DNA from 4 places in the Massilia sp. DWR3-1-1 genome. Region 3 is predicted to be linked to each of the others. Evidence: predicted binding sites of a transcription regulator. Region 3 holds the regulator's gene; each other region holds the start of a gene.

Region 1 (3,473 bases), on a different contig from region 3:
AGCGGGCAAGCGCTGCGCATCGGCGTGGCCATCGGCGCGCACATAGTCGACATCGACGCCGCCGCCGGCGAAGGCGCCCTGGCCGGGCTCGACCCGGCCGTGCGCCACGCCATCGTCGGCCAGGCCAGCCTGAACGCCCTGATGGCGCTGGGCCCGCAGGCCTGGTCGGCGCTGCGGCTGGCTTTGTCGGGCCTGTTGCGCGAGGGCGCCCCGCCGCTGCCCGCGGTGCTGGTGGCGCAGGCCGATGCCGACTACGCCCTGCCCGCCCGCATCGGCGACTACACCGATTTCTACACCTCGATCCACCACGCCAGCGCCGTCGGCAAACTGTTCCGCCCGGACGAGCCGCTGCTGCCCAACTACAAGTGGGTGCCGATCGGCTATCACGGGCGCGCCTCGTCGATCGGCGTGAGCGGCCAGTGCTTTCCCCGTCCACGGGGCCAGACCCGGGCGCCGGGGGCGGTGGCGCCCGACTTCGGTCCGTGCAAGCGGCTCGACTATGAAATGGAGATCGGGATTTTCATCGGCGCCGGCAATGCGCCGGGCGAGCCGATCGACATCGGCCAGGCCGAGCAGGCGGTGTTCGGCCTGTGCCTGCTCAACGACTGGTCGGCGCGCGACCTGCAGGCGTGGGAATACCAGCCGCTGGGGCCTTTCCTGTCGAAGAATTTTGCCTCGACGATTTCACCGTGGGTGGTGACGCTCGAAGCGCTGGCGCCCTACCGCGCCGCCTGGACGCGCGACGGCGCCGATCCGCAGCCGCTGCCCTACCTGGACGCGCCGCAAGTGCGCAGTGCCGGCGCCTTCGACATCACGCTGGAAGTGGCGATCGAAACGGCCGCCATGCGCGGCGCCGGCACGCCGCCTGCGCGGGTGTCGCTGTCGAACTTCCGGCATTCGTACTGGACCGTGTCGCAACTGGTGGCGCATCACACGGTCAATGGCTGCAACCTGCAGGCAGGTGACTTGCTGGGATCGGGCACCCAGTCGGGGCCGACCGCGGCCGAAGCGGGCTCGCTGCTGGAACTGACGGCCGGCGGCAAGCAGACAATCCGCGTCGCCGGCGAAACGCGCACCTTCCTGGAAGACGGCGACAGCGTCGTCATGCGCGGCTGGGCCGAGGCGCCCGGCCGCCCGCGCATCGGCTTTGGCGAAGTGCGCGGTACCGTGCTGCCGGCACTTGGGGCCGGTACTTGATTTAGAAGCGGTAACCGACACCCACGCCCAGCATCAGCGGATCGACCTTGACGCGGCTGGCGCGGGCGCCGGCGATGTTCACGTCGCTGCGGATCTGCACTTTTTTCACGTCGAAGTTGATGCTCCAGCGGTCGTCGATGCGATAGTCGGCGCCCGCCTGCAGGGCCAGGCCGAAACTGTCGTGCTCGAGGCCGGCGGCGCCGTTCAACAGATTGACCTTCGAAATCAAGGTGTAGTTCACGCCCACGCCCAGGTAGGGATTGATGGTCGCGCCTGGCAGGAAGTGGTACTGCGCCGTCAGCGTCGGTGGCAGGTGCTTGAAGGTGCCGATCGATGCGCCGTCGAGCGTGACGGTATGCTTTTGCGGGTAGGTCAGCACCAGTTCGGCGGCCCAGTTCGGCGTAAAGAAATAGGACACGTCGACATCGGGAATCCACTTCTCGCTCACGTGCAGGCGGTCGCTGGCGCCAACGCCGCCGACCGGATCGGACTTGTCGGCCGGCGCCAGGTGCAGGGCGCGCACGCGCACCAGCCATGGCGATTCCTGCGCCATGGCGGTGCCGCACAGGCACAGGGCAGAGATCATCAGGGTCAGGGTGGATTTGTTCATGGTGTTGCCTTTCTTGGTGTTGTTGTCATCGAAGGCAAGCTTATTGATTTCCCATTCACAAATCGTTGATGTGAATCAAAACTGACACAGCTGGCAGGTTTGGCCGCAAAACAGTGCGATCACGCGCGCTCAGCTGCCCTGGTAGCTTGTCTGTTCCGCCTCTTCCTCGCGCGCCAGCGCAATTTCGCGCATCACCGCGCCCACATCGGCGGGCGTCTCGGGCACGGCGACAATGCCCGTCAGCGCCACCTCGGGGGTGAGCAGGCCCGCTTCGTACAGATTCCAGATTTCCAGGCCGTAGCGGGTGCCCAGCAACTGGGGCGCGGCCACGCCGAAGAAACTGGCGAGATTGTTCACGTCGCGCTCGAGCATCGCCCCCGCCACCGAGCTGCCGGCCGCGTCGATCGCCTGCGGCAGGTCGATGATCACGGGGCCGTCGGCGTCGACCAGGATGTTGTACTCGGACAGATCGCCGTGGATCACGCCGGCGCACAGCATCAGCACCACCTGGCGCAGCAGCGCGGCGTGGTACGTCAGCGCCAGCGCTTCGGTCAGCGGCACGTCGTTCAGGCGCGGGGCGGCATTGCCGTCGGCGTCGACGATCAGTTCCATCAGCAGCACGCCTTCGAAGCAGACATACGGCGTGGGCACGCGCACGCCGGCGGCGGCCAGGCGGTACAGGGCGTCGACCTCGGCGTTCTGCCACACCTCCTCGGCCATCTTGCGGCCGTAACGGCTGCCCTTTTCCATCGCCCGCGCCTGCCGGCTGTTCTTGACGCGGCGGCCTTCCTGGTAGGCCACCGCCTGGTGAAAGCTGCGCTGGTTGGCCTCCTTGTAGACCTTGGCGCAGCGCACCTCGTCGCCGCAGCGCACCACGTAGACAATCGCTTCCTTGCCGCTCATGAGCTGGCGCGATACTTCATCGATCAGGCCTTCGTCGATCAGGGGGACCAGGCGTTTCGGAGGTTTCATGGAATGCTGGCAGCGACGCGCGTGGATAGCCGCCGGACTGCGCCTTGTTCAAGTGGGATCGGGGCGCGCATGTCACGGGAGTCGACACGGCGCGATGGGCAAAATGGTGCGGCATTTTACCCTGCCGGCAGGGGCGGCGCGCAACGGGGCAATCCCCAAGCGGGCGGCGGGCGCCGCCACCGCCTGGCACAGCGCACCGGATAACAACGCTTTGCGCTGTCGAGGGCCGGAACATTGTTACGGGGCGACGAACTTAGTTGACCTTGTGTAGTTGGTGCTAGACAATAGTTTCTGCAGGAGAACAATACAAGCATGTTTAAACAAGGCCCGCCTTGGGCGCGAGCTTTCCTTTGGCCAGTTCAATCCCCGGTCGCCCCACTCCCGCGACCTCCCGTTCGGCCACGCCAGCGCCGATTTTTTCACCTGCAGCACCAGCCAGCCAGCCGCGGCGGTGCGCCATTCCCCAGGAGTCCTTCTTACCATGCAATGGTTTCTTAACCTCAAAATTTCCAGGAAACTCATCCTGAACTCATCGCTGATCCTGGCGATGACGGCGGCACTGGGGCTGTTTGCCATTGTCCAGCTGCGCGCGGTCAATGCATCGACCGAGGATGTGGTCAATAACTCGATGCCGTCGGCGATCCTCTCGTCCGCCATCAATACCGACACCTCCAACTTCCGCATTCTCGAACTG
Region 2 (3,473 bases), on a different contig from region 3:
CGCTTCGATCATCTTGTCGTAGCGGGCGCCCTTGACGAAGGAAGTCACTGGCACGTCGTTCGGCACGTTCGGGTTCAGGTTGGGATCGGTGCCCTTGTAGACGCCGTTGTTATTGAAAATAATCGTCACCACCGGCAGGTCGTAGCGGCAGATCGTTTCCAGTTCCATGCCCGAGAAACCGAAGGCGCTGTCGCCCTCGATGGCCACCACGGGCTTGCCGGTGATGACGGCCGCGCCGATGGCGTAGCCCATGCCGATGCCCATGATGCCCCAGGTGCCGGAATCGAAACGCTTGCGCGGCTCGTACATGTCGATGATCGAACGGGCGTAGTCGAGCGTGTTGGCGCCTTCGTTGACGACGTTGATGTCGGGACGGGTCTTGAGGATGTCGCGGATCGAGCGCAGGGCGCTGTGGAAATTCATCGGCGACGGGTTCAAGGCCAGCGTAGCCGCCATCTTGCTCAGGTTCTTGTCCTTGCGTTCGGCAATCGCGCTCGTCCAGGCCGTATCGGGCTTGGCATGACCGTTGTCGGCGATGCCCTTGATCAGCGCGGCAACGCACGAACCGATGTCGCCGATCAGCGGGGCGGCGATCGCCACGTTGCTGTCGATTTCGGTGGGCGAGATGTCGATCTGGATGAATTTCTTCGGCACGGCGCCCCAGGTCTTGCCTTTGCCATGCGAGAGCAGCCAGTTCAGGCGGGCACCGATCAGCACGACGACGTCGGCTTCGGCCAGCACGAAGGAACGAGCGGCCGAGGCCGATTGTTCGTGGTTGTCCGGCAACAGGCCCTTGGCCATCGACATCGGCAGGTAAGGAATGCCCGAGTTTTCCACGAAGGCGCGGATGTCGGCATCGGCTTGCGCGTAAGCGGCGCCCTTGCCCAGCAGGATCAGCGGCTTCTTGGCGCCTTTGAGCAAGTCGAGGGCGCGCTGGATCGAATCGGGGGCGGGAATCTGGCGTGGCACCGGATCGACCACTTTCACCAGCGAGCGCTTGCCGTGCTCGGCGTCGAGCGACTGCGCCAGCAGCTGGGCTGGCAGGTCGAGGTAGACCCCGCCCGGACGGCCGGACACGGCGGCGCGGATGGCGCGGGCGATGCCGATGCCGATGTCTTCAGCCTTGTTGATGCGGTACGATGCCTTGGCGTAGGGCTTGGCAGCGTTCAGCTGGTCCATTTCCTCGTAATCGCCCTGTTGCAGGTCGACGATTTCGCGCTCGGACGAACCGGAGATCAGGATCATCGGGAAGCAGTTGGTGGTGGCGTTGGCCAGAGCGGTCAGGCCGTTGAGAAAGCCAGGCGCCGACACGGTCAGGCAGATGCCGGGCTTTTGCGTGATGTAGCCGGCAATGGCGGCGGCGTTGCCCGCATGCTGCTCGTGGCGAAAGCCGATGAAACGCATGCCTTCGGCCTGTGCCAGACGGGCCAGATCGGTAATCGGAATGCCGACGAGACCGAAAATCGTGTCGATGTCGTTATGTTTGAGGGCATCGATGACCAGATGGAAGCCGTCGGTCATTGCTGGTGCTTGGGTACTGTCTGTCATGATGGATGTCTCCTCCTTGTGATTCGTCAAAGGCGCCGCATGTCAATCGTCAACACAGTTTGATCTGTTTGCTGTGAAAGTCGTCAGGCAGCCCGTCTTTTAATAGCGGCCATCATAGCGAGCCGGCTCCATATCTCTCATTGACCGAGGTCAATTTTCGCCGCATGATGTCGGCTCTTGTCAAATAAGGTAGTGAAGCTCTCATGACATTGGTAGCGAACCATCCAGACCGAAACATTATTCGGGTCCAGCTGAAACAGAACGTGGTTCTCAAAGAATTGCGCGATAGCGAAATGGAAGCGCTCGAGCCTTTCCTGACGGTGGAAAATCACCAGAAAGGCGACATGCTGCTCAACCAGGGCGTGCACGACATGGAGCAGTATTTCGTGCTCGACGGCATTCTCAAGCGGGTTGTGACGAACCAGGAAGCGAAGGAAATGATCCTGCGTTTTCCCGCCGAGCGCGACATCGAAACCAGTTACGCGGCCTGGCGCCTGCACACGCCCACGCCCTACAGCATCGTGTGCGTCACCAAGGCGCGGGTGGCGCGCATGCCGCTGTCGCAGTGGGTGGCATTTCTCGAAAGCCACAGCGCCGTCAAGCAAGCGTTCGAATACGAAGTGATGAACTTGATGAGCGCCATCATGGCCCACACCATCACCTTGCACCTGCTCGACGCGCCAGGGCGCGTGCACCGCTTCATGCGCAAGCATCCCGAGCTGTTCGAACGGCTGCCGAAGAAGGAGCTGGCCTCGTATCTGAACCTGTCGCCCGAGACGCTCAGCCGCCTGAAAAACCAGGGAAAAATCTAGCGACACCGGCCTGCGGCGGGACACTGCCCGGGCCGCATCGCCGGCTGCACTGGCGGCGCCGCTGACAGCAAGGCGCCCGATATAATCCTCATAGGCACTATCAGTTTTCGCTATATCGCATATCAGGAGATGAAATTGGTGCGGTGCGGCAGACATGTTTATAATTGACTCCATCGAATCCAACCAACCTTCAGGAGTTTCACATGTCCAGCATCACCAACACTGCACCAGCCGGCTCGACCTACCCAGCACCGTCGTTCTCGTTCGCCTCGATCATCGACCTGCTGTTCATGACCCGCCTGCGCGAAGAACTCGATGCCGACACCGCCGGCGACAAGTCCGATGCCGCCTACCACTACGGCCTGTAATTGAAAATAATCGTCCTTGATGCTGCGACCGCAGCATCAAGGACGATGCAAAAAAACGCCCCGCAAGCTGTCCGCTTGCGGGGCGTTTTTTATTGCGCTACGTCGCCGGGAATGCTGCTGCTTACGCCGCGACCAGCCTCTGCATGCGGACCCCGCCATGCTCTTCGTGCATGGTGCGCTCGAGCATCTTGACCAGCGCGTAGGCCGAGTCGATATGCGGCGTGGGCGTGCCCGTCAAGCGGCCCAGTTCGACCACCGAGCCCACCAGCGCATCGATCTCGGGACCCCGCCCCGCTTCCACATCCTGCAGCATCGAGGTTTTGTGCTTGCCGACCTTTTCCGCCCCTTCGATGCGGCGTTCGAGCGTGACTCTAAACGATATACCCAGTTTCGCCGCCACCGCCTGCGCCTCTTCCATCATCGCCGCCGCCAGTTCGCGGGCCAGCGGATACTGGCAGATGTCGACCAGGGTCGAATGCGACAGCGCACTGATCGGATTGAAGCACACATTGCCCCACAATTTCAGCCAGATTTCCGCGCGGATGTTCTCCAGCACGGGCGCCTTGAGCCCCGCATGCTGGAACACCGCCGAGATCTGCCGGGCGCGCTCGCTGATGCTGCCATCGAGTTCGCCAAGGGGAAAGCGCTCGCCTTCGACGTGCTGGATCACGCCCGGCGCGATCAGTTCTGCCGCCGGGTACACCACGCAGCCAAGGATATGGTGCGGTGCGATTTTGCTGGCGAG
Region 3 (3,473 bases):
CACCCGCATGCCTTGCCGCATGCACTCCGACTACCTGCGCCACTTATTTCTTCGCAACGAACTGGCCACCGGGCGCTACGTCGTCGACGGCCGCGCGCTGGCCCTGGCCGACATCCACCTCCCCATCTTTGCCGTCGGCACCGTCACCGATCACGTGGCGCCGTGGCGGTCGGTCCACAAGATTTCCCTGCTGGCCGACACCGAAGTGAGCTTCCTGCTGACCTCGGGCGGCCACAATGCGGGCATCGTGGCGCCGCCCGGCAGTGCCGGCCGCAGTTACCAGATGCGGGTGCAAGCGAGCGATGCACCGTATGTCGATCCGGACCGCTGGCTGGCCGATACCGCAACGCACGAGGGCAGCTGGTGGCCCGCCTGGGCAGCATGGCTGGCCACGCATGCGGGCCCGATGGTCGAGGCCAGCGCACCGGCCGGCCTGGCCAGCCTGGGCGATGCGCCCGGCGAGTACGTGCTGCAACGCTGAGCGGGGGCGTCACGCAGGCGTGGCGCCCATCGGCTGGCAAGGGATTTGACGCCGTTGCGTTGACGCCGTCCGGTTGACGCAGGCGAGTTGACGCTGATGAAGCGACACCGATGAACCGACGCTGATGAAGCGACACTGATGAACCGACGCTGATGAGTTGACGCAGATAAGTTGACGCCGATGAGTTAACGTCGATGAGCCGTAACAGTCGATTTGATGTAAATCAAAGAACCCACAACTAATTCAGCGCCCGCCCCACCCTGCCTCGACGCCGCCATTGGCACTTGCTATCATTGCCTTTTTCACCATTAACGGTCGAAGCGGTTGGTCATGTCCCATCCCATACGCCACGCGCCAGGCTGCGATTGCCCGCCAGACCTTGCCGCCTCGGTGTTTTATCACAGCCGCGACGGCATCATGATTACCAGCCTCGATGGCAATATTCTGGCCGTCAACCAGGCGTTTACCACCATCACCGGTTACCGCGCCGATGAAGTGGTAGGCCGCAACCCGCGCCTGCTCAAATCGGGCCGCCAGGGGCCGCAGTTCTATCGCGCCATGTGGGACGCGATCGTGCGCGACGGCCACTGGCAGGGCGAAGCGTGGAACCGGCGCAAGGATGGCAGCGATTTCGCCGAGCGCATCACCATTGCCACGGTGCCCGACAGTGCCGGCCAGCCCCATCACTACATTGCCGTGTTCGCCGACATCACCAGCGCCACCGAAGAGCGCCGCCTGCTCGAGCAGCAAAGCAATTTCGACGCCCTCACGGGCCTGCCCAACCGTCTGCTGTTGCAGCAGCGCCTCACGCGCGCCCTGGGCCGCGCGCGCGGCGCCGGCCGCCAGGTGGCGCTGGCGTTTCTCGATCTGGACGGTTTCAAGGAGGTCAACGACCGTTTCGGCCATGTCGCCGGCGACAATCTGCTGGTGACCATGGCACAGCGCCTGCAAAAAGCCCTGCGCGAGTCCGACACCCTGGCGCGCTTCGGCGGCGACGAGTTCGTCGCCGTGCTGCCCGACCTGCAGGACGACAAGCTGCTCGACTCGCTGATCGGTCGCCTGCTGCTGGCGGCGCGCACGCCGTTCGCGCTGGAGAACCGGCAGGTACAATTGTCGGCGAGCGTCGGTGTCGCCATTTTCCCACGCGACGGCATCACGCCCGATCAATTGATACGCAAGGCGGACGACGCCATGTATGCCGCCAAACGCAGTGGCCGCAACTGCGTGCGCAGCTGGCCCGATGCCGTCCAGCCCAACGACACCGCCGGCACCGCCGGCACCGCGACGGCGGCGGCACCAGCCGACAATCACTAAATCGCCGCTACGCCCTGTCACTCCTTATAATAGAGCACCTCCGCTCCTCGTTTCGCAGGGCGCCGTTGCCTTTGAATCAACAACCAGCAGAGTCCCCATGAACCCCTCCGCCACTCCCGCCGCCCCGGCCGCCCCAGCACTGACCACGCACGCCATCAAGGCCGGTTGCGCCGGCTGCAGCATGCACCAGCTGTGTTTGCCCATGGGCCTCGATGAAGGCGACATGGAACGCCTCGACCAGGTGATCGGCCGCCGCCGCCGGGTGGCGCGCGACGAGCGCCTGTACCAGATGGGCCAGCCGTTTCGCAATTTGTATGCGATCCGCTTCGGCCACTTCAAGACCTATCATGTCGATGCCGCCGGCGACCAGCAGATCACAGGCTTTCAGATGGCCGGCGAACTGCTGGGCATGGAAGCGATCAGCAGCGAGCGCTACCTGTGCGATGCCGTGGCGCTGGAAGACTGCGAAGTGTGTGAAATCCCGTTTCCCGCGCTGGAGGGCCTGTTCGGCCACGTGCCCAACCTGTTGCGCCACTTTCACCGCATGATGAGCCAGGAAATCACCCGTGAGCAAAATGTGATGCTGTTACTTGGCAACATGCGCGCCGAGCAGCGCTTCGCCGTGTTCCTGGTCAACCTGGCCTCGCGCTATGCCGTGCGCGGTTATTCATCGACCCAGTTCCAGCTGCGCATGTCGCGCGAAGACATCGGCAATTACCTGGGCCTGACCATCGAAAGCATCAGCCGCCTGCTGGCCAGGTTCAAAAAACAGGGTTTGCTGGCGGTGGAGAAACGCGGCATCACCCTGATCGACCCGGCGCGCCTGAAGGCGATGGCGGCCGGCACCACCGCCTGCAGCCCGCTGGCCTGAGCCAGGCGGCCGGTCAGTCCAGCGGCGCCGCCTCGGCCGGCGTCGGGATGACGCGCAGGTGGGGAAACGCCGCCGGCCGGCTCCACTGACGGGCCAAGCGCCAGTCGCGCGCGCCGCCCTCGAGCTGTACCTGCCAGCGGGTTGCCTCGAGCAGCGCCAGCGGCGCCGCGAAGGCGCCGGCCGCATCGGCCGTCACGGTCAGGGCAATATCTTTTTCGGGCAGGGTCGGATGGACCAGCCGCAGGTGCAGCAGGCCCGGCAAGGGTGTGCCGGCGGCCGTGATCACCCCGCGCAAGGTGGCGCCGCCCTGGCCGGCCGCATACTCGAGGTCGACCACGACGGCGCGCGCCGCCGCCGCCCGGTCACGCCGCAGATCCTGGTTGATCGCCTTGCCCTGGCGATAATAATCGTCGACCACCATGGCATCGGGCCGGCTGGCCGCCTGGTAGCCCATGACGGCGCCGGCCACCAGCACCCAGGCCGGGCCGATCATCAGCAGCCACGGCCAGCGGTGGCGGTACCAGGGCGCCTCGTCGTTGGCGGCGGCGGCAAATGGGCGAACGGTAGTGGGCATATTGAAATCCTGACAAATAATAGTGCGTGCCGGCGTCTCAGCGCGGCATGAGGAAGACGGCCGCCTCCGACACCTGCACGGCGGCGTCATCGGTCGCGCGCAGTTCGATGCGGATCGGGTGCGAGCCGGCGGCGCCGCGGGGCGCGCGCACGCGCACGGCGACGGTGCGGGCGCTGGCGCCCTCCACGCTCAGGCGCGGGTCGCCGTCGATGCTGACGCCGTCCAGGCCGTGC
Region 4 (3,473 bases), on a different contig from region 3:
CGAGCGCAAACGGATCGCCCGCGAGATCCACGACGACCTGGGGCAAAACCTGCTGGCCCTGCGCATCGAGGCGGACATGCTGTCGCAGCGCACCAGCGCGCGCCAGCCGCGCCTGCATGAACGGGCGCTGGCGACCTTGCGCCAGATCGACGCCACCATCAAGAGCGTGCGCCAGATCATCAATGACCTGCGCCCGAACGTGCTCGACCTGGGCGTCAATGCCGCCGTCGACTGGCAAATCAGCGAATTTCGGCGCCGCACCGGCATCGACTGCCAGCTGATCGAAAACGATGAGGAAATCGCTGTCAGCGACGAGTGCGCCACGGCCCTGTTCCGCATCTTGCAAGAATCGCTGAGCAATATTTCACGGCATGCCAAGGCGACCCGGGTGAAGGTCGAGTTGAGCGTGGCCCATGGCGCCATTTCGATGACGGTGAGCGACAACGGCGTGGGCGTGCGCCACAGCGGGCGCCACAAGGCGGGCTCGTTCGGCCTGGTCGGCATCGAAGAGCGGATGAACATCCTCAATGGCGAATTCAGCCTGGTCAGCAGCCCCGGCGGCGGCACCACCATCCACATCGCCATGCCGGTCGACGCCGACCCGGCGCGGGCGCCCTGGCCCGCGGGCACCGCCGCGCGGCAAGCGAGCGCCACCCTCGCGTGAGCGAGGCCGTAGGCGACATTTCGCTGTAGTGCAAGCGGAAAAACGCCTTAGGACCAATCCGTCGCGTTCGGAATACAGTCGAAAAACCGTTGATCAATGTCAAGTTAAACCCGCTTCCAGTCAGCAACAATGAGCGGACTGTTTGACACCGAGCACGGTGCGGCAGTGCCCACGAGGGCGGACTTTAGCTGGCAGGACGATCGGATTTCTCCTCAGGAAATGTACGTCACGATGCCGCAACGGGCCAGTATCCGCCTACACAATGATCTACCTTCCGACACCAAGGATGACGCCATGAACTCGATCAATGCAATGCACGACATCGCCAAACTCGACCTGGATGCGATCAAGGTCAAGCTGATGCACCAGCAATCCGGCGAGGGCTGGACGGCCGCGCACGCCGATGCCATCGAAGTGGAATACCGCCGCTTCCTGTGCATGATGCACATGTACCCGCAAGAGCCTATCGCCCCGCTGGTGGACGTCGACACCTTCTGGCACTACCACATCCTCGACACCCGCAAATATGCGGCCGATTGCCAGCAGGCCTTCGGCTACTTCCTGCACCACCATCCCTACGTGGGACTGGGCGAGGACGACGCCGCCGACCACCCCGCGTTTGGCGCGCGCATGCATGCGCTGTACCGGGCCACCTTCGGCGAAGCCTGCCTGAGCGGCGCGCACGCCACCGCCTGGTGCTCGCTCAACGACGGCGCCAGCGCCCGGCAGACGGCTTGGTGCTCGCTCGACGACAAGGCGGGGACCGCGCGCACAGGGGCAGAAGCAAGCGGCACGGCATGGTGCTCCGCCACCGCCAAAGGCCTGGGCACGGCGTGGTGCTCGCTTGGCGCCAGCGCGCAAACGAGCGCCTGGTGCTCGGCGGCGAACAGCGCCACGCTGCTGGCCGCCTGATCGGGGCAAGGCGGGCACGATTCCTGAGACCATTGATAAAGATCAATGTCTCACAGGCTAGGGAGTGGATAGTTTGATTTCCGTCAGTCTTTGCAAGCAAACAATTGAAGATTGCGCAAGCGGCTGACGGATTGCTGCCATCAGGCGGCGACCGCCCTTTTATCCATCCCGACGACCGAGGAGTCACCATGAATGTGAAACGCGCCCGTGTACTGATTGCACCGCTTGCAGCGCTTGACCTGTCAACCGTTCGTACGCGCCTGATGCACCCGCGCGCAGGGCTGGGCTGGACAGAAGCGCGCAGCGTGGCCGCCGAAATGGCGTACCGCGAATTTTTGCTGTTCGCCAGGGACAACCCTGGCGCCACGCCCTCGCCGGCACCCGACGTCGACGCGTTCTGGCACTGCCACATCCTCGACACCGTCAAGTACGCGCGCGACTGCGCCGACACCTTCGGCTATTTCCTGCACCACGGGCCCGACGTCGAGTTCGATGAGGATGACGACGATGCGGCGCGCGCCAGCTACTGCGCACTGACGCGGCCGGCCAGCTACTGCGCCCTGACGCGACCGGCCAGTTATTGCGCGCGCGTGGCGCTCAGCGCGCCGCTTTGCTGAGCGCCCCGCGCTGCCCGCCTTACGCCGCCGACGGCTCCGGCGGACTGGCCATCAGGGCCCGCAGTTCGCGGATGCTGATGGCGCTCGCTTCATGCATGCGCAGCAAGATGGTGGCGCCGATGGGCAGGGTCCGGTGACGGATCTTGCTGATGACGGGCGGGGCCACTTCGAGCACGCGCGAGAGCGCGGCGTCGTTTTTCAACTTCAGTTTGGCGATGATCGCGTCGAGCACCTTGGCCGGGTTGTAGACGGCCATATTGGTCGATTGCTTGCTCATTGTCGTAATCCTTTCAAGATCGCAGGCACACCAGCGTACGGGGTGCCGTGTTAAATGGAGTCGTCCGCGGGAAGAAGTCGATTGCTTCAGCAGACCCAATGAGCATACACGGCAGCAAGGCCGATTACTTAAGCGAGCCTTATCGTACCGACCACACCATGCAGAATGAATTTCCGCACAGAAATTGCCCGGCCGGCGCGCCGCGACCGCACCGGCGCTTGCGTTAGAATGGCGCTCTGCCCGTAATGGGTTTAATTTCACCAACAACAGGCGCCGCGAAATGACATACGAAGAATTCCTCGATGAGGTCACGACTTTATTGACTGAAATATACGAGCTCGACGATGCCGCCGCCATCAAGCTCGTCGTCGATGCCCAGGACGCCGAGTATTTCGTCGCCCACGACGACCACGAAGCCATGCGCACGATCGAACGCGCCAAGGACGACGCCAAGGCGCTGTTCGAGCAGCGCAAGCAAAAGGTACTGACGCAGCAAAAGCAGCAGCAGCGCCGCGCCCAGCAAAAAAAACAATAGGCCGCCGGCTTACCCGCTGGCGGCCATCGCCGCCAGCGCCGGCCCGATCTGCGGGTAGCGCAAGCGCACGCCCAACTCGCGCTTGATGCGATCGTTGCCGATGCGCCGCGATTCGCTCATAAAACTGAGCAACTGCGGCGACACCTGCTGCGCCAGCGCCGCGCGCGCCAGCCGCGGTGGACGGGCCATGCCGAAAGCGTCGGCCACCGCGTCGAAATACGCCGCCATCTGCAGTTGCGTGTCATCGACGGCGTTGTAGATCCGTCCCGGCAGGCCCCGCACCAGCGCCAGCGCGACGATGCGGGCCAGGTCGTCGGCATGGATATGGTTGGTAAAGACGTCGTCGGCCGCCGCCAGCGCGGGCGTGCCCAGGCGCAAGCGCTCAAGCGGCAAGCGCTCGCGTGCATAGATGCCGGGCGCGCGCACGATGGCCAGGCTGCTGCCGCTGCCCCGGGCCCACTGGCGCAG

Evidence for each region. The regulator FNR, encoded in region 3, switches genes on or off when oxygen is low (the NO sensors DNR and NnrR bind a similar motif). The targets are predictions, from matches to a motif close to TTGATNNNNATCAA.
Region 1: ACP7EY_RS10465 (OmpW/AlkL family protein) is a predicted target of FNR. The motif match lies at 1,873-1,886, and genes of this name have one in related genera.
Region 2: oxc (oxalyl-CoA decarboxylase) is a predicted target of FNR. The motif match lies at 1,689-1,702, and genes of this name have one in related genera.
Region 4: ACP7EY_RS18015 (glycine-rich domain-containing protein) is a predicted target of FNR. The motif match lies at 754-767, and genes of this name have one in related genera.

The regions. Positions count from the first base shown of each region.
Region 1 is NZ_JAFCXL010000008.1:105,169-108,641, reverse strand. Features, by position in the region: gene fahA (fumarylacetoacetase) at 1-1,197, shown strand, start outside; gene ACP7EY_RS10465 (OmpW/AlkL family protein) at 1,199-1,807, opposite strand; gene ACP7EY_RS10460 (PA4780 family RIO1-like protein kinase) at 1,937-2,779, opposite strand; gene ACP7EY_RS10455 (methyl-accepting chemotaxis protein) at 3,261-3,473, shown strand, end outside.
Region 2 is NZ_JAFCXL010000021.1:82,202-85,674, forward strand. Features, by position in the region: gene oxc (oxalyl-CoA decarboxylase) at 1-1,548, opposite strand, end outside; gene ACP7EY_RS19760 (Crp/Fnr family transcriptional regulator) at 1,752-2,360, shown strand; gene ACP7EY_RS19765 (hypothetical protein) at 2,564-2,728, shown strand; gene ACP7EY_RS19770 (2-dehydropantoate 2-reductase) at 2,850-3,473, opposite strand, start outside.
Region 3 is NZ_JAFCXL010000013.1:94,834-98,306, reverse strand. Features, by position in the region: gene ACP7EY_RS15215 (PHA/PHB synthase family protein) at 1-481, shown strand, start outside; gene ACP7EY_RS15210 (diguanylate cyclase domain-containing protein) at 812-1,795, shown strand; gene fnr (fumarate/nitrate reduction transcriptional regulator Fnr) at 1,893-2,666, shown strand; gene ACP7EY_RS15200 (FixH family protein) at 2,680-3,240, opposite strand; gene ccoG (cytochrome c oxidase accessory protein CcoG) at 3,278-3,473, opposite strand, start outside.
Region 4 is NZ_JAFCXL010000018.1:24,945-28,417, reverse strand. Features, by position in the region: gene ACP7EY_RS18020 (CHASE domain-containing protein) at 1-664, shown strand, start outside; gene ACP7EY_RS18015 (glycine-rich domain-containing protein) at 959-1,576, shown strand; gene ACP7EY_RS18010 (hypothetical protein) at 1,765-2,193, shown strand; gene ACP7EY_RS18005 (hypothetical protein) at 2,213-2,470, opposite strand; gene ACP7EY_RS18000 (hypothetical protein) at 2,751-3,005, shown strand; gene ACP7EY_RS17995 (SDR family oxidoreductase) at 3,015-3,473, opposite strand, start outside.